Regions from separate parts of the Mesorhizobium sp. M1142 genome, predicted to be linked through region 3. Evidence: predicted binding sites of a transcription regulator. Region 3 holds the regulator's gene; each other region holds the start of a gene.
The links. The regulator LexA, encoded in region 3, represses DNA repair genes until DNA is damaged. The targets are predictions, from matches to a motif close to TGTTCNNNNTGTGTTCNG.

Region 1 (10,440 bases), on a different contig from region 3:
CGAGCCTCTCTCCTAAAGGCAAATCCGATCACCAGCCCGCCTCGTGAACCCTTTGGCCGACGTAAACGACAGATGAATGTGCCGCTCACAACAGCTTCACGCAGTGTTCACTAAGTTGCAGCTGCAGAAGATGAAACCAAACACCCATCTAATCGTTGTTAGGCGCAGGAGAACACGCACATGCTGATCTACATGCTTGCCACCGCAATGACCGTCGCCATGCTGATCGCTACCGTATTCGGGTTGCATCAGGAGGCACAGCGCGTCCGCGCCAAGGCCAATACCAAGCAGTTCGAAGGCTTCGGCATCCGTAGGCCTTATCGGCATTTCTAGAGCGTTTGCTGACAACGCCGGACCGACCTATCGGGCTGGCGGCGTCGTGGCAACTCACTCGACGTTGTTGTTGTCAGGCTCCCCACCTTCGGTAGCAGCGCCGCTTTCAGCCTCGACACTCTCTTCGATCTCTTCGTCTGCCTGCGGCTCCGAAATCCGCTCCACCGAAACGACCTTCTCGCCCTCTGCGGTATTAAAGATCGTAACGCCCTTGGTGGCGCGGCTGGCGAAACGAATGCCGTTAACCGGGACGCGAATGACGGTTCCGCCATCCGAAACCAGCATGATCTGATCATCATTGCCGACCGGGAAGGTCGCCACCAGACGGCCGATTTCGGCCGTTTTCGAAACGTCGGTAGCGCGGATACCCTTGCCGCCGCGACCGGTCAGGCGGAAATCGTACGACGACGAACGCTTGCCGTAGCCATATTCCGTCACCGTCAGCACGAACTGCTCGTGTGCCTTGAGGAATTCGTAGCGCTCGTCGGAAAGCTCCGCCTCTTCGCCGACCTCTTCGTTGGTAAGCTGGATTTCTTCCTCCTCACCGGCGGCGATGTCGGCGGCGAGCCGGCGTTCAGCCACCACCCGCTTAAGGTAGGCGGCACGTTCCGCCGGCGGCGCGTCGACATGCTCGATCACCGCCATCGAGATCACCCGGTCGCCATCGGCCATGGCGATGCCGCGCACGCCGACCGAATTGCGGCTCTGGAAGACGCGTACGTCGCTGACCGGGAAGCGGATGCACTGGCCGGAACTTGCCGTCAAAAGCACGTCGTCATTATCGGTGCAGGTCTCGACGCCGAGGATCTCGTCGCCTTCCTCGTCCAGCTTCATGGCGATCTTGCCGTTGCGGTTGACCTGGACGAAGTCCGACAGCTTGTTGCGACGCACGGTGCCGCGCGTGGTGGCAAACATGACGTCGAGCTCGCCCCAGCTCGTCTCATCCTCCGGCAGCGGCATGATCGTGGTGATGCGCTCGCCCTGTTCGAGCGGCAGCATATTGATCAACGCCTTGCCGCGCGATTGCGGGTTGCCGATCGGCAGGCGCCAGACCTTTTCCTTGTAGACGATGCCACGCGAGGAGAAGAACAGCACCGGCGTGTGCGTGTTGGCGACGAACAGCCGGGTGACGAAATCCTCTTCCTTGGTCGACATGCCGGAGCGGCCCTTGCCGCCGCGGCGCTGCGCCCGGTAGAGCGACAGCGGCACGCGCTTGATGTAGCCGGAATGGCTGACCGTGACGACCATGTCCTCGCGCTGGATCAGGTCCTCGTCTTCCATGTCCGCCCCGCCCTCGGCGAGCTCGGTGCGGCGCGGCGTGCCGAACTCGTCGCGCACGGCGATGAGCTCGTCCTTGACGATCTGCTGGACGCGGGCGCGGGACGACAGGATGTCCAGGTAGTCCTTGATCTCGTCGCCGATCGTGTTCAGCTCGTCGGCGATCTCGTCGCGGCCGAGCGCGGTTAGGCGCTGCAGGCGCAGTTCGAGGATGGCGCGCGCCTGCTCCTCGGAGAGATTGTAGGTACCGTCCTCGTTGATGCGATGGCGCGGGTCGTCGATCAGAAGAATCAGCGATTCCACGTCGCCCGAAGGCCAGCGCCGCTCCATCAACTGCTCGCGCGCCGTCTGCGGGTCCGGAGCGCTGCGGATCAGCTTGATGACTTCATCGATATTGGCAACAGCGATGGCAAGGCCGACCAGCACATGGGCGCGGTCGCGCGCCTTGCGGAGCAGGAATTTCGTGCGCCGGCTGATCACCTCCTCGCGGAAGGCGACGAACGCCTTCAGCATGTCGGTGAGCGTCAGCAATTCCGGCTTGCCGCCGTTCAGCGCCACCATGTTGGCACCGAAGGACGTCTGCAGCGGAGTGAAGCGGTAAAGCTGGTTGAGGATGACGTCGGCGACGGCGTCGCGCTTCAGTTCGATGACGACGCGGTAACCCTGGCGGTCGCTCTCATCGCGAATGTCGGAAATGCCCTCGATGCGCTTGTCGCGCACCAGTTCGGCCATCTTCTCGATCATCGATGCTTTGTTCACCTGATAGGGAACCTCGGTGATGACGATCGATTCACGGTCGTTGCCGCGCGCCTCGATGTTGACGCGGCCGCGCATGACGATGGAGCCGCGGCCGGTCGAATAGGCGCTGTAGATGCCGGAACGGCCAAGCACGATGCCGCCGGTCGGGAAATCCGGTCCCGGAATGATCTCCATCAGCGCCGGAAGATCGATCGCTGGATTGTCGATGAGGGCAATGGCGCCGTTGCAGACCTCGCCCAGATTGTGCGGCGGGATGTTGGTGGCCATGCCGACGGCGATGCCGCCGGAGCCGTTGACCAGCAGGTTCGGAAAGCGCGCCGGCAGGACTTTCGGTTCGCTGCCCGACGCATCGTAAGTGTCCTGGAAATCGACGGTGTCCTTGTCGATGTCTTCCAGCAACTCATGCGCGACCTTGGTCAGCCGCGATTCCGTGTAGCGCATCGCCGCCGGCGGATCGCCGTCGATCGAGCCGAAATTGCCCTGCCCGTCAATCAGCGGCACGCGCAGCGACCAGTCCTGCGCCATGCGCACCAAAGCGTCGTAGATAGAGGCGTCGCCGTGCGGATGGTATTTACCCATCACGTCGGCGACCGGGCGTGCCGATTTCACATATTTACGGTTCCAGTGATAGCCGCTCTCATAGGCGGCGTAGAGGATGCGGCGATGCACCGGCTTGAGGCCGTCGCGCACGTCCGGCAGCGCGCGACTGACGATCACGCTCATGGCGTAATCGAGATAGGAGCGCTGCATCTCCTCGATGATGGATATCGGCTCGATGCCGGTGGGGCCGCCGTCGGCGCCGCGCGGTGTCTTCTGGTCGGTCAAATCGGATCACAATCTAATCAGGAATCACTTGGTGCTTATATAGGAAGCCGGCCCGAAACTCCAACAATCGCGGCAGTTTTCCAATGTGGTTTTTAGCGGCAAATTCAAAAGGATACACCAATTGCGACGATATGGCCGTGGCACCCTTTCACCGGCGTCGCCGGCGGGCGCGATAAGTACCCGGCGCCTCGCCCATCAGCCGCCGGAAACGGCGGTTGAAGGTTGATAGATCGTTGAATCCCGCCGCAAAGGCGATCGCCGAAATTGTGTTATCTGACGTCCGCAGCCGCACGGCTGCCCTGTGCAGCCGCGTTCTCAGCAGGAATTGGTAGGGCGTCATGCCGGCAACGTGCCGGAAGGTGCGCAGGAAATGGTAAGGGCTGGTGGCGGTCTCGTCGGCGAGTTCGGCAAGCGAGATCGGCCGGTCGGCATCGACTTCAATGCGCCGCACCGCTTCGGCGACACGCTTCTGGTCGCGGCGGCTCGGGGTCCGTCCCCGATCCGTGGCGCTGCAAGCCGCTGTTACCGCGGCACCGGCAATGCGCAGGGCGAGTTCCTCGAACGCGCCGGTGTCGGCCATCTCGCGCGCCGCCTCCGCTTCGGCGAGCAGCGGCACCAGCGCCGGCAAGGGCGGCAGGCGCGGCGTGCTGAAATCGAGCGTCTTGGCGCCCGGCACGTCGGCGACGATCCGCTCCATACAGGCCGGTCCGAAATGGAAGGAGAGGCAGCGGTCGCCGGCGCCATGCTCGTGCCCGCACTCGTAGCATGTGCCGGGATTGCCGAGCAGGAGCGCGCCCGGCGCCAGCATCGCCGTGCCTTGGCGGGCACGATAGCGGAAGGTGCCGCTGGTTACGGCAGCAACGCAGAAATGCCGATGCTCCTCCTCGAATGGCCTGTCGGCGGCGCTGGCGGTGCAGATGACATCCGACACCTGCCAGCCTCGGCCCGACGCCAGCCTATGCGCGCTCGTCGTCATCGCCCAAACATAGCAATTTTTCCCAAGCGCAGAACCCCTGCCGGCCTCTATGCTTGCCGGTCTCCTGACAAGATGAGAGCGAAGCCATGTCCAATTCCTTTGCCAAGGCCCTGCACAGCGATGGGCCCACACCGGCCCTTGCCGAGAAACTGAACCTTTACGGCCGCTTCGTCGGCGCCTGGACGTTCGACGCCACGCGCCATCTCGAAGACGGTCAGGTGCTGACCGGGCGCGGCGAGGTGCATTTCGGCTGGGTCCTTGAAGGCCGCGCGATCCAGGACGTATGGATCCTGCCAGCTCGTGACGCTGGTTCCTCCCCTTCGCTCGGCAAATGGACCTTCTATGGCACGACGTTGCGCGTCTATGACCCAGGCGTCGACGCCTGGCACATCTTCTGGAGCGACCCGCGCAACCGGTATTACAGCCGCCAGTTGGGCCGCGTCGAAGGCGACACGATCGTCCAATTAGGCGCAGACGGCACCGGCCCTTCGGTACGCTGGAGCTTTTCCCGGATCACCGGAGATTCCTTCCGCTGGCTGGGCGAGCGTTCGTTTGACGACGGCGCCACCTGGCGTCTCGAAGTCGAGTTTCTGGCGCGCCGCACCGCCAGCCCCTGATCCGCACGGTTTCCACTGGCTTCGCTTTGCTCTACCAATCCCGTTAACCGGCATTGCCGGCGGGGAGGGTCAGCATGCCGAGCTTCGACAGCCTGTTCAACGCCTTCGTCACCATACTGGTGACGATCGATCCGCCCGGCCTGGCGCCGCTCTTCCTTGCCGTGACCCGCGGCATGAACCGCGAGGAGCGCAACCAGGTCTCCGTGCGCGCCTCGATCATCGCTTTCCTGGTGATGGCATTGTTCGCAATCGCCGGCGCGTCGATCCTGTCGGTCTTCGGCATCACCCTGCCGGCCTTCCGCGTCGCCGGCGGCTTTCTGCTGTTCTTCATCGCCTTCGAAATGGTGTTCGAGCGCCGGCAGGACCGTAAGGAGAAGATCGGCGACGTCGCCATCACCAGGGACATGATCCACAACATCGCCGCCTTTCCGCTGGCGATCCCGCTGATTGCGGGTCCCGGCGCGATTTCGGCGACCGTCCTGCTCTCAAGCTCGTTTCAGGGTTTTGGCGCGCAGACAGCCCTTGTCGGCATCATCGCCATCTGCCTCGTCATCACCTACCTGGTGTTCGTGCTGTCAGAGCGCATCGATCGTATCCTCGGCCAAACCGGCCGTTCGATCCTGACACGGCTGCTCGGCGTCATCCTGGCGGCGCTCGCCATACAGTTCGTCGCCGACGGCATCAAGGCGCTGATGGCGACCTAGGAACTGCCCTACTTCGCTGTCGTTTCAATGACTTCGAAGTCATGGGTAATCTCGGCAGTCTTGGCCATCATTGCCGAGGCCGAGCAGTATTTCTCGATCGAAAGCCCGATCGCCCGCTTCACCTTGTCGTGTGACAGCGCCCGGCCCTTGACGACAAAATGCATGTGAATGCGGGTGAACACCCTGGGATCGGCTTCTGCACGGTCGGCATCGAGTTCGACCACGCAATCTTCGACCGCCTCGCGCCCCTTTTCGAGGATATGGACCACGTCATAGGCCGAGCAGCCTCCGGTGCCGATCAGCACCAGTTCCATTGGGCTCGGCCCCGGCGTCTTGCCCTCCAGCCCGAACGCCGTGCCTAGCACCAGCTTGTGCCCACTGGCGGACTCGCCAACAAAAGTGCGCTCCTCCACCCATTTGACCCTTGCTTTCACTTGATACGTCCTTTCACCGCTCAAACGCACAACGTCCCGAAAATCCAAGACAGATTTTCGGGACGCCATTTCGTGGCCAAGGTGCTGGCGCTTGTCGCCGCAAGGGCAGTCCGCCCCGAGAAATCAGAACGGGATTTCGTCGTCCAGCTCGCGCGATGAACCACCGCCGCCGCCCTTGTTGGCGCCACCCCGATTGAAACTTTCGCCCGGGCCGGACTGGCCGAAATCGGAACCGCGGCTCGCACCGCCACCGGCATAGTTGCCGACCTGGCCGCCGCCCTCGCCCCGTGCGTCGAGCATCTGCAGCTCGCCGCGGAATTTCTGCAACACGATTTCAGTCGTATAGCGGTCATTGCCGGTCTGGTCCTGCCATTTGCGCGTCTGCAGCTGGCCCTCGACATAGACCTTCATGCCTTTCTTCAGATACTGCTCGGCCACCTTGGCGATCTGGTCGTTGAAAATCACGACATTGTGCCACTCGGTCTTTTCCTTGCGCTCTCCAGATGTCTTGTCGCGCCAGCTTTCCGACGTCGCGATGCGGATATTGACGACCGGGTCACCCGAATTCAGGCGGCGGATTTCAGGGTCCGCCCCGAGGTTGCCCACCAGAATGACCTTGTTGACGCTACCCGCCATGACACTTCTCCGCGCTCATCCGAAACCAAATTCCTTGTCGCTCCACCTTACAGGCTATGGACAATCCCTGCCTGCCGTGGCTGCCTTTTCCCACAAGGTTTTTGTTCTCTTTTCGTTCTAGTTTAAAGGTCCTGCACTGTCAATAGATGTCAGTAACAAGTAGGGTCTTGGCGCCGAATTTTCCACGAACCCTGAGATCGAGGCGAACTCAATGAAGATGGTCGAGCATGACGATCAGCCGCAAGAAGAATGGCGGACGGGAGTAAAGACCCGCATGCATGTCTCGGCCTGCAACGGCGCAACTCAACTTTGCATATTTGAACAATGGGTCGAACCCGCGGTTGGCGCCCCGACACATTGGCACCCGGTCGAGGAAGTGCTTACCGTCATCGCTGGCAGGGCCGAGATGTGGATCGATGACGAGCATCTCGTCTTGACTGCCGGACAGTCGCTTGTTGTTGCCGCGCACAGGCAACATGGCTTCCGAAACGTCGGCTCCGAACTGCTTCATATCCATGCCGTGCTCGCGTCACCAGTTTTTGAGGCAACGTTTAACGGATCGCCAGACATGGTGAGACGCTGGCTTCCGACGCGTTTGTAAAATCTCGCCCGTCGCAAAAAACACTGCCTGTCTTAAAAACGCGACTTGCCAAACCGATAAGTATCGACTTATGCTTCTGGAATGATCGAAGCAGAGATTTTTCGGGCACTGGCCGATCCAACGCGTCGCGCCGTCTATGAGCGGCTCGCCGACGGCGAGATGACGGTATCGGAACTCCGCAATGGCATGCCGGTTTCGCAGCCGGCAGTATCGCAGCATCTCGCGGTGCTGCGAGGTGCCGGCCTCGTGGTCGAACGCCGGGCCGGCCGCAATGCCTATTATCGCGCCGATCCGAACGGGCTTGCGCCGCTGCTCGGCTGGATCGAACGCTACCGCGCGTTCTGGCCAGAGCGCATCGAAAGGCTCAAGACGGTTTTGAAGGACATGGACCAATGACCAGCCGAGGCAAAGAACGCGCGGAAATGGCGGCAGACAAGATCGAGTTCGAGTGCGAGCTGCCCGAGCCGCCGGAAAAAGTGTGGCGGGCGCTGACAGTGCCGGACCTGCTCGCGGCCTGGATGATGCCAAACGACATTGAACCAAAGGTCGGCAACCGCTTTGCCTTTAAAGCGCCGGATGCGCCGATCGAGTGCGAAATCCTCGACGCGGATCCCGGACGGCTGCTGCGCTATTCCTGGCGGGAGCGGCCGGCGCCCGGCGATACGCGGGTGCCGCCCGGCAGCCCGGTGGAAAGCCCAATGAACGATAGGCCAGTGGATAGCATCGTCACCTTTACGCTCGACCGCACCGTTTCCGGCGGCACGCATCTGCGCATCGTCCATGATGGTTTTGCTCGGGCAGCAGTGCCGGAGATCGCCATGGCAGGCGCCGGTTGCCGACTTTCGTTTGAAGCGCGTACTCCCAAGTACAAGCAGATCGCCGCAAACACCGCGCGCCTCTTTATGCGCGCGGCCTGAACGACGACAGTCAAAGGAGATAACGATGAGCGGCCTTGCCAATTTGGTGCCGATGGTGATCGAGCAGTCGAGTCGCGGCGAACGTGCCTTCGATATATTTTCGCGGCTGCTGCGCGAGCGCATCGTCTTCATCAACGGGCCGATCGACGACGGCACCTCGGCGCTGGTCTGCGCCCAGCTTCTGTCGCTGGAATCCGACAATCCCGACAAGGAGGTCTCGCTCTACATCAACTCGCCGGGTGGCGTGGTGACCAGCGGTTTCGCCATCTACGATACGATGCAGTATATCAGCTGCCCGGTCTCCACCGTTTGTATGGGCTTCGCCGCCTCGATGGCCTCGTTTCTCCTGATGGCGGGCACGCCAGGGCGGCGTATCGCGCTACCCAACACCAGCATCGTGCTGCATCAGCCTCTCGGCGGTTTCCAAGGCCAAGCCTCCGATATCCAGCGCCATGCCGAGGGCATCCTTCGCACCAAGCGGCGCATGACCGATCTTTACGCCCATCATTGCGGCCGCACCTACGAAGAAGTGGAACGCACGCTCGACCGCGACTTTTTCATGACCGCCCAGGAGGCCAAGGATTGGGGACTCGTCGACCATGTTTTCGACACCCGCAAGCAGGCCGCATGAACGAGCAGGGCCGGCGGACGCAACCGACGCGATTGAGCGCCCGCAATTTCAGCGCCATCGGTCTGGTCTTGCCGCCATCACGGCACTATAGTCCGGCGATGACCGCCAGCCGTTCATCCAGCCTGTTGTGCCTTGCTATCGCTACTGTGGCCGGCACGAACATGCTGGTGGACATGGCATTTGCCCAAGATAATTCGACGTCTTCGCAAAAGGGCGCCCTGCCCGGCGTGACCAGCGACTATCGCATCGCCGAGCCAGGGCCGCAGCCTGAGCCCGACGACGCGGTTCCAAGCAGCGGCAACGGCACGTTCAAGATCGGCGATACCGACGTTCGGATTTCCGGCAGCATAACCATCGATGTCGCTACCGGCGGAATCAGGCCCCCCAGCCGGTAAGTTCGCCTGGCATGCACCACAAATGTGCCCTTCAAACGAACAGCCCCGTCATTGCTTGTGCAATTGACGGGGCTTCTTGGATCTAAAATCCAAATTGCCGGGAGTGTACTGCCGGCTTTTTATTTCGGATGCTTCGCGGCGTTCAGCCGACGATCCGACTAGCAGTCTCTGATTGTTGTGGGGATCGGCAGGTCAACGTTGGCAGGTAGCGCAAAACGCTTGGCCTAGCCACTTATACCTGCCGCGGCTCCAGCGACACGTGGAGCCTCAAGGAACTGTCCGGTGGAGTCATGCCTCTGCTCTCCTTCTGTTCGTTGCGACTGTCGTCGAAGCGCTCATCGCATAACCCGCGGCGTCTCGCAGGCTAGCCCCAGGCCGCGAGGCCATCGAAAGACGGCCGGCTTCGTTGACGTTTGGAGTCTGCCCCCGTGACAGATGGACGTCAACCTTGAATGGCCGATTACCGAAAAATGTGATCGCGAGACGCTTTGTGAACCCCGGGTGAACCCAGCCGCACGGGCAGCTTTTGTCAGGAGCGTGTTCGGCCTTTGTTCTTTCCGCTTGCCCGTTCGCGCGAAAGGCGGTTAAACGCTTTGGTCGAGAGTTGTGGCGTCTCTCGAAAAGGCGGCGAAATTACCTACATAGGGGATGGTCGGGAAAACCCGCCCATCCCACGAATTCCAGATTCTGAGGCGGCGACCGGCGATGGCCGACCATAAATATCTCTCCATTCGCGGGGCACGCGAACACAATCTGAAGAATGTCGATCTCGACCTGCCGCGTGACAGCCTGATCGTCATGACCGGGCTGTCGGGGTCAGGCAAGTCGTCGCTTGCCTTCGACACGATCTATGCCGAGGGCCAGCGCCGCTATGTCGAGAGCCTTTCGGCCTATGCACGACAATTCCTCGAAATGATGCAGAAGCCGGACGTCGACCAGATCGACGGCCTGTCGCCAGCCATCTCCATCGAGCAGAAGACCACCTCGAAGAACCCACGTTCGACTGTCGGCACCGTCACCGAGATCTACGATTATATGCGGCTTTTGTTCGCCCGCGTCGGTGTACCTTATTCGCCGGCCACCGGCCTGCCGATCGAGAGCCAGACGGTCTCGCAGATGGTCGACCGGGTGCTTGCAGTCGAGGAAGGCACCCGGCTGTTCATCCTGGCGCCGATGGTGCGCGGCCGCAAAGGCGAGTACCGCAAGGAACTGCTGGAGCTGCAGAAGAAGGGTTTTCAGCGCGTCAAGGTCGATGGCGTCTTCTACGAGATCGCCGACGTGCCCGCGCTGGACAAGAAGTACAAGCATGACATCGACGTTGTCGTCGACCGCAT
Region 2 (10,440 bases), on a different contig from region 3:
CTGGCTGGAGATCACCCGCAACGATCTCGAACCTGCGGCGCGTGCAATCCAGCCCGCCATCGGCAAGGCGCTTTCCGTGCTTAACAAGGCCGGAGCCGGTTTTGCCAGGATGTCGGGTTCCGGCGCCACCTGCTTCGGGCTGTTCGAGACCGGCAACGTGGCCAAGCGCGCGGCCGTCGATATCCGCGGCCGCCATCCCGACTGGTTTGTCGCGGCGACGCGAAGCGTGAGATCGGAGGCTGATGCCCATGGCCAGGATTGACGTGAGCCGCCCCTTTGTTCCCGTGCGCATCGCGGTACTGACCGTTTCCGATACGCGCAGCCTCGTCGACGACAAATCCGGGCAGACGCTGGCCGACCGTATTGCCGAGGCCGGCCACATCCTCGCCGCCCGCGACATCGTCACCGACGACCGCGACAAGATCCGCGACACGGTCCTAGGTTGGTCAAGGGACGAAGCGATCGATGTCGTCATCACCACCGGCGGCACCGGCTTCACCGGCCGCGACGTGACGCCGGAAGCGCTGGAGCCGATCTTCGAAAAGCGCATGGACGGCTTTTCCGAAGTGTTCCACCGCATATCCTACGACAAGATCGGCACCTCGACGATCCAGAGCCGGGCAACCGGCGGCGTCGTCAACGCCACCTTCGTCTTCGTGCTGCCGGGCTCGCCCGGCGCCTGCAAGGACGCCTGGGACGGCATCTTGAAGCCGCAGCTCGACTACCGGCACATGCCCTGCAACTTCGTCGAGATCATGCCGCGGCTGGACGAGCATTTGCGGCGCGGCTGAGGCGAGCCAAGGTATCAGCCAAGCGACCTCGGTTTAGCGAATGACCGGCTCGCCGTGAAAACGGCGGCGCGAGGGCGGCGACACGCCGAAGCCGACCTCCATCATCAGCCGCGGCGTGCGCGTCGGCACGGTGCCCATATGGAAGCCGAACGGGTCCTCGACAAAGCCGAGGCCGGCCGGCCCGGTCAGCGTGACCGGGCTCTGCTCGCCATAGACGCCCAGCACCTCCTCCGCCGAATGGCCGACAAGCAGCGTCAGCTGATGCTTCAGGATGCGGCGGTTGTGGGAGCCGCGGACATAGACATGCGGCCCGGTGTCGTTGTCGACCGGCACCAGGTAGAAAAAGAACTTCAGCATCCGCCAGTCATCGAGGTCGAAATGGTATTTGCCGAGCGAGGCCATGTTCTTGTCGGCGTCCGAGACGCCACCGGTCGGAAAGCTCCACCAGACGCGGGTGGTGATCAGCTTGGCCTGGCTGCCGAGATAGTGCGCTGCGATATCGAGAAGCAGCGGATCGCGCTGCACGGCGACCGCAGCGTTGCAGTCGAGGACCCGTTCGAAATAGTGACCGCTGAGCAGCGGGCGGCCGAAATGCTTTTCGGCATCGGCGTGTTTTTCGGGCAGGAATTCCAGCCGGCGGTCGAAATTGCCGAAGCATGGCGTGCGCTCGGCGAAGCGGGCAATCTCCTCATGGATGGCGGCCGGCAGCATCAGGCCCGAATAGAGCCCCTCCGTCCGCAGCGCGCCGACGACGGCATCGCGATCGACGCCGGCGAACATCGTTTCACCGACATTGCGCGCCGGCGGAACGGGCTTTGCACCGCGCCAGTGCAGGCGCCGCGCCGGCATGGTGCGGGCCAGCATGAACATCGGCAGCCATGCCGGATTCTCGCGAAGGTCGGAAAGATAGGTCGGGATGCGGGCGGCGATGCGGCGCAGCGTACCGCCGTTGCGTGCGATCGCCTCGAGGCTTGCAGCGCCGGACTTGTCGGGGCTTGAAAGGGTCATCGGGGTCCTCAAATGTCGATGGAACAGCATCGACGATAGTCGTCGCCGCCGCTCCGGCACACCCCAAACCCATTCGCCCGTTTCGCAGGGAATGGTAACCCCCGGCCAGATTTTGTGCAATGCACAATAAGCGACGACCCGCCAGAAAATTTGCTTGGGCGGCATTCCCTAGGCCGGGATGGTAAGCCGTCACTTCCGCGGCGCCACCCAGATCTCGGCGTGGAGCCTCCTGGTCGCCAGGCCGCGGGCGATCGCTTCGGCGCTGCGGGCGCTCTTTGATAGCGCGGCGGCCTGACGCTTGCTGATCACCAAGCCTTCGGCGAGAGCGCGATTTCCGGCAAAGACGCGTGACAGGAAGGGCGCGCGGCTGCCGCGTGCCCGCGAAAATCGCGCCGCCATGGTTTGCCTGGCGGTATGGGCGACGACCTCGTCGATCCAGCCCTCCCCCAGCCGCGCGCCCGGTTCCAGCAAGAGCAGCCAGTCGCCCTTGGCCTGCCTGATGCCCGCAGCGATGCCGCCGCTGACATAGTGGCAGCCGGCATGTTCGGCGACGCGGTGCGTCTGATCGGTCGAGCCGGTGTCGCAGACGAGAACGTCGCGCACCACGCCCTCGACCGCGCCGCCGATCAGCGAGGCGAGCGTGCGGGCAAGGCCCTCCTCGTCATTCAGGGTTTCGATCAGGACGCTGAGCATGTTTAGCCGAATAGCGGAAAGCGGTGGGCAGCGCCAGTTTTTGCGGCGCGCCGCGAGAAAGTTCTTGCTTTGTTCTCATCGATGCGATAGGAATACATTCATGAGCAGAGCGATTCGACAGCGGGCGGATAGTCCCTGGGAAAGGGCCAAAATGGAACAGATCGTGCGTGCCGACATTGCCGCCTTCGGCGCTGGCAGGGCCGAGATGGCGAATGCGATGATCGAGCAGAGCGGCATGCGCGTCCGTCCGGACCGCAATCGCGGCAGGTCGGCGGGCATCAATCCGTCCGGCCGTTTCGAGCCGGTCAGCCGGCATGTGTTCGATGACGGCTGGAATTCGCTGGAGGAGCTGCCGCCCTTCAGGACCGAGGTACAGGTCGAGAAGCCGCGCACCATCATCACCCGCAACGAATCGCCCGATATCTCCTTCGACCGCTCGATCAATCCCTATCGCGGCTGCGAACATGGCTGCGTCTATTGTTTCGCGCGGCCGACGCACAGCTTCATGGGCTTGTCGCCGGGGCTGGATTTCGAATCGAAGCTGTTTGCCAAGCCGGATGCGGCGCGGTTGCTCGACAAGGAATTGTCCAGGGACAATTACCAGCCGCGCACCATCGCCATAGGCACCAACACCGATCCCTATCAGCCGATAGAGAAGCAATACCGGATCATGCGCGAGATCCTCGAAGTTCTGGAGGCGCGCGGCCATCCGGTCGGCATCGTCACCAAATCGGCACTGGTGATCCGCGATATCGACATTCTGTCGCGCATGGCCGAGCGAGGGTTGGCCAAGGTGGCGCTGTCGGTGACGACATTGGACAGGATGCTGGCCAGAACGATGGAGCCGCGCGCGTCGACGCCGACCAAGCGGCTGGAGGCGGTCAGACAGCTTTCGGACGCCGGCATTCCGGCCTCGGTGATGGTCGCGCCGATCATCCCCGGACTGACCGACCCGGAAATGGAGCGCATCCTCGATTCGGCGCAGGCAGCGGGCGCGCGTGAAGCCGGCTATGTGCTGCTGCGCCTGCCGCTGGAGGTCGCGCCGATCTTCAAGGACTGGCTGCTGCGCCACTATCCCGACCGCTATCGCCACGTCATGTCGCTGATCCGTTCGATGCGCGACGGCAAGGACTACGATTCGGAATGGGGCAAGCGCATGAAAGGCTCCGGCCCCTATGCCTGGCAGATCGGCCGGCGTTTCGAGATCGCCGCCAAACGGCTCGGCCTCAATGCCGAACGGCGCTCGCTCAGGACCGACCAGTTCGTCCCCGCTGCCAAGGCAACCGAGCAGCTGATGCTGCTGTGACAAAGCGTCTCGCGCCAGCCGCTTTGAAGCGGCCGCAGAAGGCGAAAAATCCCGTCCGGCCTGTCCTGTCCCCGGGCTTGCAGACGGTAGCCCCCTCCTGGTCCGGTGCCCCGCCCGACCCGGAGGGGACTTGCGGAGAATCGGAGCCGATGCGAACCTCGCCGCACCATGGCTCGCCCGCGTTCCGATTCTCCGCTTCTCTTCGAAATCGTCGAGAAACCCGACTTCTCGTTCGAAACGAGAGCGATGGCCGAAGGCCTTTGGCCGGTGGCAGGGATGGACGAGGCCGGCCGCGGCCCACTCGCCGGGCCGGTGGTGGCGGCAGCGGTGGTGCTCGATCCCGCCAACATCCCCGACGGCCTCGATGATTCCAAGCGGCTGACGCATTTGCAGCGTGAGGCGCTGTTCATGAAAATCCTCGGCTCCTCACTCGCCGTGTCGATGGCCTCGGTCAGCGCCGAAGGCATCGATGCCTCCAACATTCTCAGGGCCAGCCTGGAGGCGATGCGCCGTGCAGTGGCCGGCCTGTCAATCCGGCCGAAGCTGGCACTGGCCGACGGCCGCGACGTGCCGCCCGGCCTGCCCTGCGAGGGCAAAGCGCTGATCAAGGGCGACCAGCGCTCGCAGTCGATCGCCGCAGCCTCGATCGTCGCCAAGGTGTTGCGCGACCGAATGATGTGCGGCTGCGGCAGCCATCATGCGCGTTACGGCTTCGAACTGCATATGGGCTACGCCACTGTGCGCCATCGCACGGCAATCGATCTGCACGGGCCGGTGGCGCGGCTGCACCGCGCCTCCTTCGCGCCGTTCCGGTTCGGCGGCACCGAGGTGCTGGAGGAAGAGGGTTTTTCGGGTTTGGATTGAGATTGGCGAAAGCGGCTGAGCGCGCAATCTCCCCCCTTGAGGGGGAGATGGCCGGCAGGCCAGAGGGGGTCGCCTTCGTGTGAAGCGTCAACGTTCTCTTTCGTCCCAGTGGCGTCGCGCCAGGACGTACCGCCCCCCTCTGTCGCCTTTGGCGACATCTCCCCCCTCAAGGGGGGAGATTATGCGCTCTGCCGCTTTCGCCAACAAAAAAGCCGCCAGGTTTCCCCGGCGGCTTCCGATGAATTTCTCGACGAAGTCGCTTAATTCAGTTTCGACTTCAAATCCTGCAGGGAGGCGTTGAACAGGTCGGCGCCGGCCTTGGCGTCGATCTTGCCGGCCAGCAGCGCGCGCGCGGCTTCGACCGCAATGTCGACAGCGCTGGCACGCACTTCGCCGATCGCTTCGCGCTCGGCCTGGCCGATCTTCTGCTCGGCCAAGGCGGTGCGCCGGGCGACATAGTCCTCGGTCTTCTGGTGCGCCTCGGCGGCAAGCATGTCGGCTTCACGCTTGGCGGCGGCAACGATGGCCGCCGCCTCCTGCTCGGCTTCCTTGCGCTTGCGCTGGTATTGGCCAAGCAGTTGCTGTGCCTCTTCGCGCAACCGGCGCGCCTCCTCGAGCTCGGAGCTGATCTTGTCGGCCCGCGCATCGAGCGCCTTGGCGATCATGCCCGGCACCTTGATGTAGATGGCGATGCCGAGGAAGATTACGAGGGCAACCGTTGCCCAAAGCGTCGCGAGAGATGTGGCGTCCATGATGCGCTCCTCACCCGGCCACGGATTTGACCGCGGCCGCGATTTCGGCCTTGCTGGCCTTGCCGCCGACAAGCGCCTCGACGATGGCCGAAGCGGTGTCCTCGGCGATCGTGCCGACTTCCTTCATGGCATTGGCCTTGATGGAAGAAATACGCGCCTCGGCCTCGCCAAGCTTCTGGTCAAGCGCTGCCTCGATCGTCTTGCGGGCAGCTTCGGCTTCCGCCTTGGCCGCATCGTTGGCCTGCTGACCGATCGCATTGGCCTTGCCCTTGGCTTCCGCCAATTCCTGCTCATAGGCGGCAACGGCGGCATCGGCCTCGCTTTTCAACCGGGCAGCATGATCGAGATCCTGCGTGATGCGGTCGTTGCGAACGTCGATGATGCCGCCGACGCGCGGCATCACTACCCGTTTCAAGAAGAGGTAGAACAGCCCGAAAGTGATTGCCAGCCACACCAGCTGTGACGGGTACGTTGCCGGATTGAATGGCGGGAACGTGCCGTGCGCCTCGGCAGGCACGCCGGTGGCGGCGTGCGCGTCGGCTTCCGTTGCGGCGGGCGCGGACTCTTGCGCAAAGGCAGATGTCACGAACATGGACTATCCCCGAAATTCAGTCCCGCCGCAGGATCGCGGCCGGCCTGTTCAATTCTTCCCAATGTTCAGCCGAACAAATATTCAGCCGAACAGGGCGAGAAGCGCGATGAGAAGCGAGAAAATACCCAGCGCTTCGGTCACGGCGAAGCCGAAAATCAGACGGCCGAACTGGCCGTCGGCGGCCGACGGGTTGCGCAGCGCGCCCGCCAGATAGCTGCCGAAGATGTTGCCGAGGCCAACGCCCGCGCCGCCCATGCCGAGGCATGCGATGCCGGCGCCGATGTACTTTGCTGCTTCTGCGTCCATTTGTTCAACTCCTTTGGATCTAAAATTCCGTTGCAAATTCGATCCGGCGGCAATGCCGGAACCTAGTTAGTGCCCGGGATGCAGGGCGTCGTTGAGATACATGCAGGTCAGCACGGCAAAGACGTAGGCCTGCAGGAACGCGACCAGCAACTCAAGCGCCGTCAGCGCCACGGCCATCGCCAGCGGCAGAACCGAACCCGCCACGCCGACCGCGCCGAGCGCGCTCAGGCTGACGACAAAGCCCGAGAACACTTTCAGCGTAATGTGACCGGCGAGCATGTTGGCGAACAGACGAACCGACAGGCTGACCGGACGTGAGACGAAGGAAATCACCTCGATAAGCACCACCAGCGGCAGCAGGTAGACCGGCACGCCATGCGGGACGAACAGCTTCAGGAAGCCAACGCCGTGCTTGGTGAAGCCGTAGACGACAACCGTTCCGATCACCAGCGCGGCGAGGCCGAAAGTGACGATGATGTGGCTGGTGACGGTGAAGAAATACGGGAACAGGCCAAGCAGGTTGGCGACAAGCACGAACATGAACAGCGAGAACACGAAGGGGAAGAACTTCATGCCCTGCGTGCCCGCGGCGTCCCTCAGCATATTGCCGACAAATTCATAGGCCATTTCCGAGACCGACTGAAGGCGGCCCGGAACCAGGCTGCGGCTCGATGTGCTGAGATAGAGAAACGCCGCCGCGACGGCAACCGTCGCAAGCATGAACAGAGCCGAATTGGTGAAAGACAGGTCATAGCCGCCGATGTGAATCGGAATGATCGGATGGATCTGGAACTGGTGGATCGGATCGACCTTGTCAGCAGCCACTTTAAATCCCCATCAAAGCCGCAGACGGCTTCAGCATTCTGTTCAATGCGCCGGCATGCGGCGCCTCAATTCATTCTTTCGGATCGCGCGGTTTGTCGCCCGTTCCGAATTCCGACACAAGCCCGGCTGAACGCAGGACATTGAGCACGCCGGCGCCAAAACCCAGCAGCAGCCCGACTATCAGACCCCATGGCGATATCCCCGCCACGCGATCGATAAACCAGCCGAGAGCCGCACCGACCACTATCCCGGCGATGAACTCGCTGGACAGCTTGAGCGCCTGGCCGTACCCGGCCACACTGCCCGTTTTCGCGTCGTCTTTCCCCTCGAGCCGATCCGGCCGCCTTGTCGCAAGCGATGCTTCAAGGTCGCGCCGGCGGCGCTCAAGATCGTCGTCGCGGATGTCGGCTTCATGCTGCTTGCCGCGGCCGGTTTTGCCGGTTCCGTCTGGCCCATTCTTGTCGGCCACGCAACCCCCCTGCCCGGTCAGACCGTTACCGTCCGTCCGCTTCTTAAAGTCGCCGGCAACATAGTTAGAGGGTCCGCGCCCGTCAAGCCACGGGCGGACCTTCGAGCTCAAGTATTTTTTCGTTATGAATCAGCTACTTGCCTGGGTGCGACATCGTGCCCGACGCGGTCTCCGGCGGGCTGCGGCCGAATCCCCACGGCGATGCGTCTTCCATCGGCCGCTCTCGCGGGAAAGATGCAAGGGCCGCCAGAGCGCTTAGCTCCAGCCGCCGCCATAGGTGCGGTAGAAGATGTGCAGGCCGATCCTGGTCATTTTCTGCATCGTCCGCGCCCAGCCCGGATGGACGTAGTTGGCGTAATAATGGGTCGACGAGCCGACTTCCGGAATGAAGATCTTGCCGGCTGTGACGGCCATGGCGACATCCTGAGCGGTCTTGTAGGCAGCGGGGTTGTCGATCCGCTTCTTCCTGCCGTCGCAGGCGAAGGAAAACTGACAGCGGTTGAACCAGTTGTCGTTCTGGTAGACAACGCCGCAGATCGAGTTCGGATAGGCCGGGTTTCGGACACGGTTGAGGATGACCTGGGCGACGGCGGCCTGGCCGCGCACGGACTCGCCGCGCGCCTCGAAATAGATGCCGTTGGCGAGACAGGCCTGCTCCGGTTTGGAAAAGACGCTCGCCGGCAGCGGCGTCTGCATCCAAGAATGATCGCCCTTGCTCAGGGGCGGAATGAAGCGGCCATCGTTCGGGTCCTCGTCCTGCAGCAAGGCCTCGAAAGGCGACGCCTTGGCGTAATCGGGGGCAGACGAGGCATAGGCGGTCGCCAGCACGTCGGGATGATCGTTGTTGACCAGCGCGGCAAGCATCGCCGGCACGCCGGAATCCGGCTTCTTGTCGACGCGCGTGTGGAAGGAGGCCGCGATCTGAATTTCCTTGCCTTTGATCTCGGGCTTGGCGAAGGCCATCCTCAGGCCGCTGTCCATGCTTGGGCGCAGCAGCGAGGAGGTTCGCTCGAAGATCGAGCCGGCGTTGAAGTTCTTCGGCGGCGAGACGGGCGAGACCTCGATGATGCGGCCCTTCTTGTCGGCACGCGTGATACGGTTCTCGTCCGGCGTCGTGCCGGCGATGCCGCCCTTGCCGCGAAACGAGACGGCGCCGATGCCGGGCAGTTGGACGCCGGAGCCGGAGAGCGAGCCGGTGCTGCTGGAATCGAGGAAGGGCATTTCGGCGGCGTGAACGGAGCCGGCGACGGATTTCTCGACATAGGCGTTCCAGCGGACGCTCGGCGCCTCAAGACCGGAGACCAGGCTTGTCATGTCCTGATAGGCAACGACACTCGGAAAGCCGATCCAGATGCCAAGGCCAATAATAAACGGAGACAGGAAGGAACGCTTTTTCTCACCGGCGGCGGCGACAAGCCGCGTCAAAACACGTCGATGCACGGAACTCTCCAGAAACGCAACGGACCCCACTGGAGAGCTACAATGATGCATTAACCTTGATGGGGCGTTAACAGCTTAGAACCTTGTTTTCCCATCTCGTGTCGAAGTCAGGCGCTTTTGCGGCTGTCCGTTGGCGGAAGAAAGATCGGCCAGGCGATCAGCGCGCAAATAGCCGCACCCAGCCAGACGCCTGGCCACGAGCAGAGCACGAGAAGCCCCGGAATGGCGATCGGCACCAGGAAAAAGGCAATGAAGACCAGACTGTTGGCAAGGCCGAGCGCCGTTCCGGCCTGGCTGGCGCCGGCCAGCGTCGCAAGCTCGGTGTAGGCGACGCCGTGCCAGGAGGAGACGCAGATGCCGGCCACGACGAGCATCGCAACGATCGCCGGCGACAGCATCGGCGCTTGGCCTGACAAGAATTGGGCCGAAAACAAGACGAGCGCCGCAAGCACGGCGAAGGCGGCCACGCTCAGCATGCTGCACAGACGCAGGAACGACCGGCGGTTGCCGTGACGGTCGGTATAGCGGCCGCTCCAGACGCGCATGACCATGGCGCCGACCTGCACGGCACCCAGGCTGGCGCTGATCACGACTGTTCCCATGCCGGCAAAATCATGCAGGAAGACGGAAGCAAAGGTGAGCACGGCCACCTGTGGGAAGCACAGCAGGCCGATGGCTGTCGCGATGCGCCAGACGGCCGGGTTGCGCAGCGGCGCGGGGCCGGCCGGCTTTGCCGCGCTGCTCGAATGGGCATGGTCGTGCGCCGGCGGCTGATGCAGCCAGCGCCAGGCGAGTGAGGTCGAGACGGCGGATGCAGCCGCCAGAAGTCCGAAGACCGCCGTGAAGCCATGGGCCGAAGCGAGCGACGGCAGCACCAGCGCGCCAAGCCCGCCGCCAAGCGGCACCGCCGTCTGCCTGATGCTCATGGCAAAGCCACGCTCGCCTTCGCCGAACCAGGCCATGATGGCGCGGCCGCTGGAGCCGTTGACGCTGCCGCCGAGCAATCCGGTGACCAGCAGGGCAGCGGCGAGAAGCGCGACGCCGGGAATTTGGGCTGGTGACGGCACGACCAGCGCGGCCATGACGAGCAGCCACAACGCGGTTGCGCCGAGCCCGGTCAGCAGCACGCGGCGGTCGCCCCAGCGATCGGTCAGCAGCCCCCACGGCAATTCGCTCAGCGCCACGCCCAAGCCGAGAAGGCCAAGCGCCAGACCGAGCTCGCCATTGGAGAGATGATAGCCCGAGCGTAGGAACACCGCCGTGGCCGGAATGCCGGAGAATGTCGCGGAGAAGCAGGCGTTGGCGGCGACGCCGATACCCAGCACCTTCCAGCGATGATTGGGTCGAAGCACCGCCGCCTCTGACAGGGTGGTAACGGCGGCCGGGCGAAGCGG
Region 3 (10,440 bases):
GCGTCGAGCTGGTCAGCCATGTCTCGGTGATTGGCGCGACCACCATCGGTGCATCGACCAAGGTTTATCCGATGGCGATACTGGGCGGACCACCGCAGAACACCAAGCACAAGGGCGGCCGTACCACGCTGGTGATCGGCGAGAACTGCACGATCCGCGAAGGCGTCACCATGCATGTCGGCACCGATTCCAGCCGCGGCGAGACGACGATCGGCGACAACGGCAATTTCCTTGCCTATGCCCACATTGCCCATGACTGCGTGGTCGGCAAGAACGCCACCTTCGCCAATCAAGCGACGTTAGGCGGGCATTGCGAAGTCGGTGACAATGTCTACATCGGCGGCCTGACCGCGGTTCATCAGTTTGTCCGCATCGGCGATAACGCGTTTCTCGGCGGCTGCTCGGCGATCGTCGGCGACGTCATTCCCTACGCCATCGCCGTTGGCAACCGTGCCAGCCTTCGCGGCCTCAACATCATTGGGCTGAAGCGCGCCGGCCTGCCACGTTCGGAGATCCATTTGCTGCGCAAAGCCTATAAGACGATCTTCGATCGCTCCCGGACCGTCGGCGAAAACATCGAATTCGCCAAGGCGGAGTTCGCCTCGTCGCCGACTGCCATGAAGATTGTCGATTTCATCGCCGGTCGCGGCAAGCGGCACTATGCCGTGCCGTCGCTCAAGGGTGGCGACGGCGACGATACCGATGATGAAGACTGAGAGCAGATGACGAAGATTGAGGCTGCCGGAAAGGGCCTTGATCTCGCGCCAGATGCCAAGGTCGGCATCATCGCCGGCGGCGGCAGCCTCCCGGTCGAAATTGCCCGAGCGCTCGCCCGGCAAGGCAAATTGCCCTTCATCGTGATGGCGGCGGGCGAGGTCGATCGCATAGCCGATTTCGAGCCATATGAGCAGGTGGTCTTGAGGCTGGAAGACGTCGGCTCGCTGGTGCCGATCCTCAAGCGGCATCACGTTACGCATCTGGTGACCGCGGGTCATATCACGCGCCGCCCCAGGCTGAGCGCCATGCGCCTCAATTTGGGCCTGCTCGCCTGGCTGCCCAGCCTCTTCGTCGGTGTAACCCGGGGAGACGATACGGTGCTGAAATTGTTCGTGCGCAGGATCGAGCGCAGCGGCATCAAAGTCGTCGGCGCTCACGAGATCGTGCCGGAGCTGGTCGCAGCCGAAGGCCTGCTGACCAAGGCGGCGCCACGCAAAGCCGACTGGCGCGACATCGAGGCAGCGCACGCGGCGGCAAAAGCCATCGGCGCGCTGGATATCGGCCAAGCGGCTGTTGCGGTCGGCGGCCGCGCCATTGCGCTGGAAGGCGTCGAAGGGACTGACGGGCTGCTCGAGCGGACAAGGGAATTGCGCGGGCACGGCAGGCTGGCTGGCCGGACGCGCGGTGTCCTGGTCAAATGCGCCAAGCCCGGTCAGGAACTGCGTGCCGATCTGCCCTCCATTGGCCCGCTGACCGTCGAGGCGGCGCATGCCGCCGGACTGGCCGGCATTGCCGTAGAAGCCGGCCGCTCGCTGGTGCTCGAAGGTCCCGCCACCATCGGGCGTGCCAATGCGCTCGGCCTGTTCGTGATCGGGCTGCCTGCTGCGGAGCCGGCGCATGGCGAATGAGCGGCCGTTGAAGATAGCCGTCGTCGCCGGCGAGGAGTCCGGCGACCTGCTTGGTGCCGATCTTGTGCAGGCGTTAAAACGCATGACCGGGCGCGACGTTCGGCTTGTCGGCATCGGCGGCCGCCATTTGCAGGCACTCGGCCTGGCGCCATTGTTCGACGGCAGCGAGATCGCGCTGATGGGGCTTAACGCAATACTGCCCCACCATCCCCCCCAGAAGCCGCGGATCCGCCAGACGGCAAACGCGAATTCCGGTGAAAAGCCCGATTGCCTTATCACCATCGACAGTCCGGATTTCTCGCTGCGCGTCGCCAAAAAGGTGCGTGCCGCCGATCCGACTATCCCGATCGTTCACTATGTCTGCCCGAGCGTGTGGGCTTGGCGGCCGGGCAGGGCGGCGGCGATGAAACCGTATGTCGATCACATTCTTTGCATCCTGCCGTTCGAGGTGAAGGAACTCGCTCGCCTGGGCGGGCCGCCCGGGACCTATGTCGGGCATCGCCTTGCACACGATCCGGGCATAGTCGGTGCCGCCAGGGCGCAGGCGCAGCCACGTGACCTGTCCGCAGATCACGTCAAAACGTTGCTTGTATTGCCCGGTTCGCGTCGCGGCGAGGTGCGACGCCTGGTCGGGCCGTTCGGCGAGACGGTGTCGATCCTGCGGGCGCGCGGGCACCGCTTGCGCCTGCTGTTGCCGACGGTCCCGCACGTCGCCGATCTGGTCAGGACCTCGGTTGCGAGCTGGGACGAGAAGCCGGAGATCATCCTTGATGCCGAACGCAAATGGCAGGCCTTCGGCAAGGCGGATGCGGCGCTGATCGCGTCGGGGACGGTATCGCTGGAACTTGCACTGGCAGGTGTGCCGATGATCTCCTGCTACCGGCTCGATCCGGTCATGCGCATGGCGCAGCCGCTGATCAAAGTATGGAGCGCAGCCTTGCCCAATCTCATTGCCGACCGGCCGATTGTGCCGGAACACTACAATCAATATGTGCGGCCGCATTATCTGGCGCGGCAACTGGAAGCGCTGTTCTCCGATACCGCCTACCGCACCTGGCAGAAGCACGGTTTTGCCGACATTGCCGGGCGTATGGCAACCGCCACGCCGTCAGGCGAGATTGCTGCGGGGGTGGTGACGGGGATGGTGAGGAAGTGGTGAATGGTGAATAGCGAGTAGGAAATGGTGCTGGCGGTAACGGCCAAGCTGCTTCAGCTACTACTCGCTACTCGCTACTCGCTACTCGCTACCTTCACCGCTTCGCGATCGGCACGTAATCCCGTTCCGGCGCGCCGGTATAGAGCTGGCGCGGGCGACCGATCTTCTGGTGCGGATCCTCGATCATCTCCTTCCACTGCGCGATCCAGCCGACGGTGCGGGCGACCGCGAACAGTACGGTGAACATGGTGGTGGGGAAGCCCAGCGCCTTAAGGGTGATGCCGGAATAAAAATCGACGTTGGGGTAGAGCTTCTTCTCGATGAAATAGGAATCGGTCAGTGCGATCTTTTCCAGCTCCATGGCGATGTCGAGCAGCGGATCGTCCTTGATGCCGAGCTCGCCCAGGACTTCGTGCGCGGTTTTCTGCATAATCTTGGCGCGCGGATCGTAGTTCTTGTAAACGCGGTGGCCAAAGCCCATCAATCGGAACGGATCGTTCTTATCCTTGGCGCGCGCAATGAATTCCGGGATGTGATCGACATGGCCGATCTCGCCCAGCATGTTCAGGGCTGCCTCGTTGGCGCCGCCATGTGCAGGACCCCACAGGCAGGCGATGCCGGCAGCGATACAGGCAAAGGGATTGGCGCCCGACGAGCCGGCCAGGCGGACGGTCGAAGTCGAGGCGTTCTGTTCGTGATCGGCGTGCAGGATGAAGATGCGCTCCATCGCGCGCGCCAGCACCGGATTGATCTTGTATTCCTCGCAAGGCACGGCGAAGCACATATGCAGGAAGTTGGCTGCGAAATTCAGCTCGTTCTTCGGATAAATGAACGGCTGGCCGATGTGGTATTTGTACGCCATCGCCGCGATTGTCGGCATCTTGGCGATCAGCCGCATTGAGGCGACCATGCGTTGATACGGATCCGAGATGTCGGTGGAATCGTGATAGAAGGCCGACAGTGCGCCGACCACGCCGCACATCACCGCCATCGGATGCGCATCACGGCGGAAGCCGGTGAAAAAGCGCGACATCTGCTCATGCACCATGGTGTGGCGCGTCACCCGGTAGTCGAAATCGTCCTTCTGGGCCTTGGTCGGTAATTCACCATAGAGCAAGAGATAGCAGACTTCGAGGAAGTCGCCGTGCTCGGCCAATTGGTCGATCGGGTAGCCGCGGTGCAAAAGAATGCCGGCATCGCCATCGATGAAGGTGATTTCCGATTCGCAGCTCGCCGTCGACGTAAAGCCGGGGTCGTAGGTAAAGACGCCGGCGGTGTTGTAGAGCGAACCGATGTCGATGACGTCAGGTCCTACCGAACCACTTCGGATCTTGAATTCATGGGTTTTGCCGCCGAGCTCCAGCTTTGCCGTCGATGCCTGGGTTTTGCCGCCAAATTCCATTTTCGTCGCAGGTTCGGTCATAGCAAACTCCTTTTTGTTTCCTCAGGCCGGCAAAGGCAAAATATCTGAACCCAACACGTCAAAAGCATCGGAATACGCACATTTGCGCCCGCAATTGAATCTGCGAGCCAGATTAGGCCAAGACCCAATGTTGCACTGCGAAACACACCTTTCAATGCCAATCTTCTTGGGCCAGTTCGCTAATCGATTTGATCAGCGATCCGCGCCAGGCTTTCCTCGCGGCCCAGCACGGCAAGCACATCAAAGACACCTGGCGAGGTACTTTTGCCGGTGAGCGCGGCGCGCAAAGGTTGGGCCACGGCGCCGAGTTTATGGCCGCCGGCCTGCGCGTAGTCGCGGATCGCGGCTTCCGCCGAGGCGGCAGACCAGTCCGAAACCGTGGCCAGTGCCGCATGAGCGCCCTGCAGGATCGCGCGCGCCTCACCGTTGAGCAGCGCCGCCGCTTTCTCGTCGACCGGCAGCGGCCGCTCGACGAACAGGAATGCAGCCCCTTCAACAAGTTCGACCAGCGTCTTGGCGCGCTCCTTCAGGCCGGGCAAAGCGGCAAGCAGTTGCGCCTTGCGTCTGTCGTCGAGGCGGGCGGCGATTGCCGGGCCGCCTTCGAGATAGGGCAGAGTGGCGATGAAGATGTCGAGCAGCGCCGCGTCGTTCATCCGGCGCATATGCACGCCGTTGAGCGCCTCGAGTTTGGCGAAGTCGAAACGGGCGGCGCCCTTGTTGACATCGCCAATGTCGAACCATGCGATCATGTCGGCGATCGACATGATCTCATCGTCGCCGTGGCTCCAGCCAAGCCTCGCCAGATAGTTGAGCAGCGCCTCCGGCAGGTAGCCCATGGCGCGATAGGCCTCGACGCCAAGTGCACCGTGCCGCTTCGACAGCTTGGCGCCGTCGGCACCGTGGATCAGCGGGATATGCGACATCGACGGCACCTCCCAGCCCATGGCCTGGTAGATTACGGTCTGGCGTGCGGCGTTGGTCAAATGATCGTCGCCGCGGATGATGTGGGTGATGCCCATGTCGTGATCGTCGACGACGACGGCATGCATGTAGGTCGGATTGCCGTCCGAGCGCAGAATAATGAAATCGTCGAGATCCTTGTTGGGAAAACGCACGTCGCCCTGGACGCGGTCATGCACCACCGTCTCGCCGTCTGTCGGCGCCTTGATGCGGATCGCCCCCTTGGCGCCGGGCGGCGCCTCCGACGGGTCGCGGTCGCGCCAGCGTCCGTCATAGCGGGGAGGCAGCCCCTTGGCCCGTGCGCTCTCGCGCATTGCTTCCAGCTCGGCAGGCGTCGCATAACAATAATAGGCCTTGCCCATGCGAACGAGCTCCTCGGCCACCTCGCGATGGCGCGGCGCACGCTCGAACTGCGACACCGGCTCGCCGTCCCATGTCAGGCCAAGCCAGGAAAGCCCGTCGAGAATGGCCGCGGTTGCCGCCTCGGTGGAGCGCTCGCGGTCGGTGTCTTCGATGCGCAGCAGCATCGTGCCGCCTGTGTGCTTGGCATACAGCCAGTTGAACAGCGCCGTGCGCGCGCCGCCAATATGCAGATAACCGGTGGGCGAGGGGGCAAAACGGGTGACGACCTTATCGGGCATGGAACTCTCAGGCGGGCCAAGGAAGTGGGTTTGCGGACTTTCGCGCGTTGCGCGTTCATGTAGCATAGGAGGTCGAGGGCGCAAGGGGCAGACCCGATGGCTGTGCGAGGCCGTGGTGCGGGCGAGGGCGAGGACGCTGGTAGCGGCGTCAGCGAACGCTTGCTGTTTGCCGCTCCCCCGCCTGCCCTGCCGGTATCGGCATTGCTGCCCGCTCCGCGCTTCGATGCTCCGTCGCTGCCGGCCAGCGACCCAGCAACGGTTCTCGTGCCCGCGGGCGAGCCCATCGTGCGCCTACGCCGTCGTTTCCGCCTCCCGTCACCGTCCTGTATCCGCAACAGCGTAACCTCGGCAGCCGGCCTGGAACTCGACCGTGGCGTCGCCTTCCTGCTGGTGCCGGTGTTCCTCGCATGCGGGGTGGTCGTATATTTCGCGCTGTCGGTGGAGCCAGCCTTTCCGCAGCCGATCGCAATCGTGCTCCTCGCGGCCCTTTGTACGGTCGTCTCGCGTTCATGGCCCAGGACGCGCCTGTGTTTCATGGTGGCGCTGCTCTGCGCGCTTGGCGTGCTTGCCGCCAAGTTCGAGACCTGGCGTGTCGGGACGCATGTGCTCGGTTCTGAAATCTCGACGCGGCTGACGGGTCGCGTCGTATCGTACGAACCCATGGCTAGCGGCCGCATCAGGCTGACGATCGATGTGATCTCAACCGCCAGGCCGACGCTGCGCTACATGCCGGAACGGGTCCGCATTTCGGCGATGAAGATACCGGCTGAGCTGGCCGCTGGTTCCGAGATCGCCGGCTATGTGCGGTTGCTGCCGCCGACCGGCCCGGTGCGGCCCGACAGCTATGATTTCTCCTTCGACAGCTATTTCGCCGGTATCGGCGGCAGCGGCTTCTTTCTCGGCAATCCGAAGGTCGTGGCTTCGGGCAGCATGCCGCTTGCCGCGCGGCTTTCTTCCGCGATCGAAGACGCGCGCGAATCCATCGCCGACCATATCCGCAGCCGCATCGGCGGCGCCGAGGGCGAGATTGCTGCTGCGCTGATCGTTGGCGTGCGCGCCGGCATTCCCGAGGAGATCAACGAAGCGATGCGGCGTACAGGCATCTACCACATCATCTCCATCTCGGGGCTGCATATGGCGTTGGTCGCCGGCACCATCATGGCGCTGCTGCGCGGCGCCTTTGCGCTGTTTCCCGACTTCTCATCGCGACGGCCGGTCAAGAAATATGCCGCAGCCGCCGCGCTTTTTTCGATCGCGGCGTACCTCGTCTTTTCCGGCGTTGTGGTGGCGGCCGAACGCAGCTTCATCATGCTGGCGGTGATGCTCATCGCCGTGCTGTTCGACCGGGCCGCGCTCACCATGCGCAATCTGGCGATCTCGGCCATCGCGGTCATTCTGGTGTCGCCGCACGAGGTGGTCGGTCCGAGCTTCCAGATGTCCTTCGCCGCGACGGCGGCCCTTGTCGGCGCCTATGCCGGCTGGTCCGATTACCGCACCGGCAGGGCCACCACGCCGCCGCCCCGGCGATCGCCGCTACGCTTGGCCACGCGAAAGGTCCTGCTGGGCATGGGCGGCCTGGCGATGACCTCGATCATTGCAGGGAGCGCCACGGCGCTTTTCGCCATATGGCATTTCCAGCGCGTAGCGCCGCTCAGCCTGTTCGCCAATCTGGCCATCATGCCTATCGTCTCACTGGTCGTCATGCCCTTCGCCGTGCTCAGCGCGCTGGCGATGCCGTTCGGCGCGGATGGGCCTTTCCTTTACGTGATGGGCAAAGGGCTGACGGCGATGATCGCCCTGTCCGGTTGGATCTCCGAGCGCTCGCCGATCGATGCGGTGGGTCTGATTTCGCTGAGATCTGTCCTTCTGGTGACGATCGCCCTCGTCGTTGCCAGCATGGCGACGACCTGGTTGCGGCTCGCGGCAATTCCTTTTGCGCTCGCCGGCTTGCTAACGACAACGCAGACGCGCGTACCCGACGTATTGATCTCGGAGGACGCACGGCTGGTCGCGCTGCCGATCGGCAGCGGTGAGCTCGCCGTCAACCGGGCACGCCCGAATGAGTTCACGATCGACAACTGGAAACGCGCGCTCACATCAGAGGCTATCGTCGCGCCGGAAACACCTGGAAAGAACGATCCGCAATTCGACATTGCCGATCCGGCCGACCTACCGCCGGGCATGCCGTTCATTTGCACGGACGGTCTCTGCCTCGCCAGGCATCCATCCGGCGCGATCATTGCGCAAGCCAAGGACCGCGATACCGCACGGCCAGCCTGCGCCTTCGCCAGCTTGATCGTCATCGACGACGCCACCGCCCATAATCCCTGCTACTACGACCGGCTGGTCCTCGTCGTCACCAAACGGCAACTGGCGCGCGCGGGAAGTGCGGCCGTCTATTTCGATCCACAAGCGGCAACACGCGCCGAAATCCGCTTCGCCGTCGAAAAATCATACCGGCCCTGGCACGTGCAGCGGAAATTTTCACGCGCGGCGCGCGGCCTGCCGCCATACCGCAGAGCCGACAATCCAAAAGCCGGCACCAAGGGCGCAACTCAGTAGCGGCGGATCAGCCCAACGAGCTTGCCCTGCACCTTGACCCTGTCTGGTCCAAAGATGCGCGTCTCGTAGGCCGGATTGGCGGCCTCCAGGGCGATCGAGGCGCCCTTGCGGCGGAACCGCTTCAGCGTCGCTTCCTCCTCGTCGACCAAGGCCACCACGATCTCACCGGGGCTCGCCGTATCGGCGTTGCGGATGATCACCGTGTCGCCGTCGAAAATGCCAGCCTCGATCATCGAATCGCCTTTGACCTCGAGCGCATAATGCTCGCCGCCCATGATCATATCCGGCGGCACCGAAATCGAATGCGTCTGGTGCTGGATAGCATCGATCGGCACACCAGCGGCGATGCGGCCCATTACCGGGATCGAAACGGCGGCGACGACATCGTCGTCATTGCCGGCTGCAGGGACGCGCGACGATGTGGGCTTGCCCTGCCGAGGGGCACCTTGCCCAAGACTGCCCTGGATGACACTCGGCGAGAACTTGCGTGCCGCATTGAGGCCGGGGGCGATCGAGTCAGGCAGGCGTAGTACCTCCAGCGCACGGGCCCGGTTGGGCAAACGGCGAATGAAGCCGCGCTCCTCCAGCGCCGTAATCAGTCGGTGGATTCCGGATTTGGAAGCCAGGTCGAGCGCTTCCTTCATCTCGTCGAAGGAAGGTGGGATACCGCTTTCCTTCAACCTTTCGTGGATGAACATAAGCAGTTCGTGTTGTTTGCGTGTCAGCATAGCGACCCCCAACAGAATCAGAAAACAAACCCAGAACAGACACTATCTGTTCCAGTTGTGTTCCGCAACTGTTTAAAGTTTAATGAATGCGTTAAGGCTCGGGAAACAAACGACGTCCCCTACCGGCGTACCGTATTTTCACCGCCGCGAGCCTCATCCCCTTGATTCTGCTTTCGTTTGCGCCGTTCTGGCCTCCTTGAAGGCGGCACTGGCATCGGCCGTCGGTCGGCAAAGGGCACGGAATTGAACCCGTATCGACTGTGCGGTTTGGTCAATGCACCGTGAACGAAACGAACTCAAAACGCCAACCTCGGGCTAACTCCAGGTTTCCACCGCCTGGTCAGGCTGCTTCTCGCCGGTGGAGCCTTGCTACGCGCTACCCGGTAATGGAAGAACAGTTGATGCGTGTCCGGCGTTGCGTTGGATTTTTTGAGGGAGCAGGCAAATCATGACGGGAATTCCCGATCTCGTGGCCGTAAAGGCGATGGATGCCGCGGATCCGCTGGGCGCGATGCGCGACCGCTTTGTCTTGCCGCAAGGAGTGATCTATCTCGACGGCAATTCGCTAGGAGCTGCTTCACGTGCCGCTTTCGATGAATTGTACAAGGCCGCGACCGAAGAATGGTCGCATGATCTCATCCGCGCATGGAACACGGCCGGCTGGTTCAACATGCCGCTTGAACTTGGCGACCAGCTAGGGCGCCTGATCGGTGCCGCGGTCGGCCAGACGGTGGTCTGCGATACGACGTCGGTCAACATCTACAAGCTGCTGCACGCCGCCATGGCCATGCGACCGGAGCGGCAGGTCATCGTCGCCGAGGGCGATAGTTTTCCGACAGACCTCTACATGGCTGAGGGTGTGGTTTCGACGCGAAAAGATGCGCTGCTGCGCCTCTCGGGGGTCGACGCGCCGACCATCGAAGAGCTGATCGACGAACGCACCGCGGTGGTGCTGGTCAACCACGTCAACTACAAGTCGGGCGAACTGCGCGACATGCCGACGCTGACGCGCAGGGCTCAGGAAGCCGGGGCGATGATCGTCTGGGATCTCTGCCACACCGCCGGCGCGATGCCAGTCGAGCTCGACAAGGCAAACGCCGATTTTGCCGTTGGCTGCACCTACAAATATCTGAATGGCGGCCCGGGCGCGCCTGCCTTCATCTATGTGGCTGAGCGGCATCTTTCCGACATCCAGCAGCCGCTCACCGGCTGGTGGGGCCATGCACGGCCCTTCGCCTTCGAGCCAGGCTATGCGGCCGGCACCGGCATCCGCCGGTTTCTGTGCGGCACCCAGCCGGTCCTGTCGATGCGCACGCTGAAGGGCGCGCTCGACATCTGGAACGAT

Region 1: the regulator LexA is predicted to act here: its motif matches at 6,665-6,682, upstream of NKH42_RS21710 (single-stranded DNA-binding protein).
Region 2: the regulator LexA is predicted to act here: its motif matches at 2,552-2,569, upstream of NKH42_RS05150 (PA0069 family radical SAM protein).

What each region holds. Positions count from the first base shown of each region.
Region 1 covers NZ_JAMYMK010000014.1:24,190-34,629, forward strand. The annotation lists gene NKH42_RS21680 (hypothetical protein) at 181-333, shown strand; gene gyrA (DNA gyrase subunit A) at 388-3,195, opposite strand; gene NKH42_RS21690 (helix-turn-helix transcriptional regulator) at 3,344-4,171, opposite strand; gene NKH42_RS21695 (hypothetical protein) at 4,258-4,788, shown strand; gene NKH42_RS21700 (MarC family protein) at 4,863-5,492, shown strand; gene NKH42_RS21705 (OsmC family protein) at 5,501-5,926, opposite strand; gene NKH42_RS21710 (single-stranded DNA-binding protein) at 6,050-6,562, opposite strand; gene NKH42_RS21715 (cupin domain-containing protein) at 6,837-7,163, shown strand; gene NKH42_RS21720 (ArsR/SmtB family transcription factor) at 7,245-7,559, shown strand; gene NKH42_RS21725 (SRPBCC family protein) at 7,556-8,080, shown strand; gene NKH42_RS21730 (ATP-dependent Clp protease proteolytic subunit) at 8,106-8,711, shown strand; gene NKH42_RS21735 (hypothetical protein) at 8,810-9,106, shown strand; gene uvrA (excinuclease ABC subunit UvrA) at 9,812-10,440, shown strand, end outside.
Region 2 covers NZ_JAMYMK010000002.1:236,815-247,254, reverse strand. The annotation lists gene NKH42_RS05170 (4-(cytidine 5'-diphospho)-2-C-methyl-D-erythritol kinase) at 1-262, shown strand, start outside; gene moaB (molybdenum cofactor biosynthesis protein B) at 249-791, shown strand; gene NKH42_RS05160 (phytanoyl-CoA dioxygenase family protein) at 825-1,799, opposite strand; gene NKH42_RS05155 (glycosyltransferase) at 1,989-2,492, opposite strand; gene NKH42_RS05150 (PA0069 family radical SAM protein) at 2,644-3,798, shown strand; gene rnhB (ribonuclease HII) at 3,967-4,662, shown strand; gene NKH42_RS05140 (F0F1 ATP synthase subunit B) at 4,923-5,414, opposite strand; gene NKH42_RS05135 (F0F1 ATP synthase subunit B) at 5,425-6,006, opposite strand; gene NKH42_RS05130 (F0F1 ATP synthase subunit C) at 6,088-6,312, opposite strand; gene NKH42_RS05125 (F0F1 ATP synthase subunit A) at 6,379-7,137, opposite strand; gene NKH42_RS05120 (AtpZ/AtpI family protein) at 7,208-7,606, opposite strand; gene NKH42_RS05115 (cell wall hydrolase) at 7,862-9,046, opposite strand; gene NKH42_RS05110 (MFS transporter) at 9,154-10,440, opposite strand, start outside.
Region 3 covers NZ_JAMYMK010000010.1:179,586-190,025, reverse strand. The annotation lists gene lpxA (acyl-ACP--UDP-N-acetylglucosamine O-acyltransferase) at 1-716, shown strand, start outside; gene NKH42_RS18505 (LpxI family protein) at 723-1,625, shown strand; gene lpxB (lipid-A-disaccharide synthase) at 1,615-2,784, shown strand; gene gltA (citrate synthase) at 2,876-4,204, opposite strand; gene gltX (glutamate--tRNA ligase) at 4,384-5,805, opposite strand; gene NKH42_RS18485 (ComEC/Rec2 family competence protein) at 5,902-8,367, shown strand; gene lexA (transcriptional repressor LexA) at 8,361-9,095, opposite strand; gene kynU (kynureninase) at 9,544-10,440, shown strand, end outside.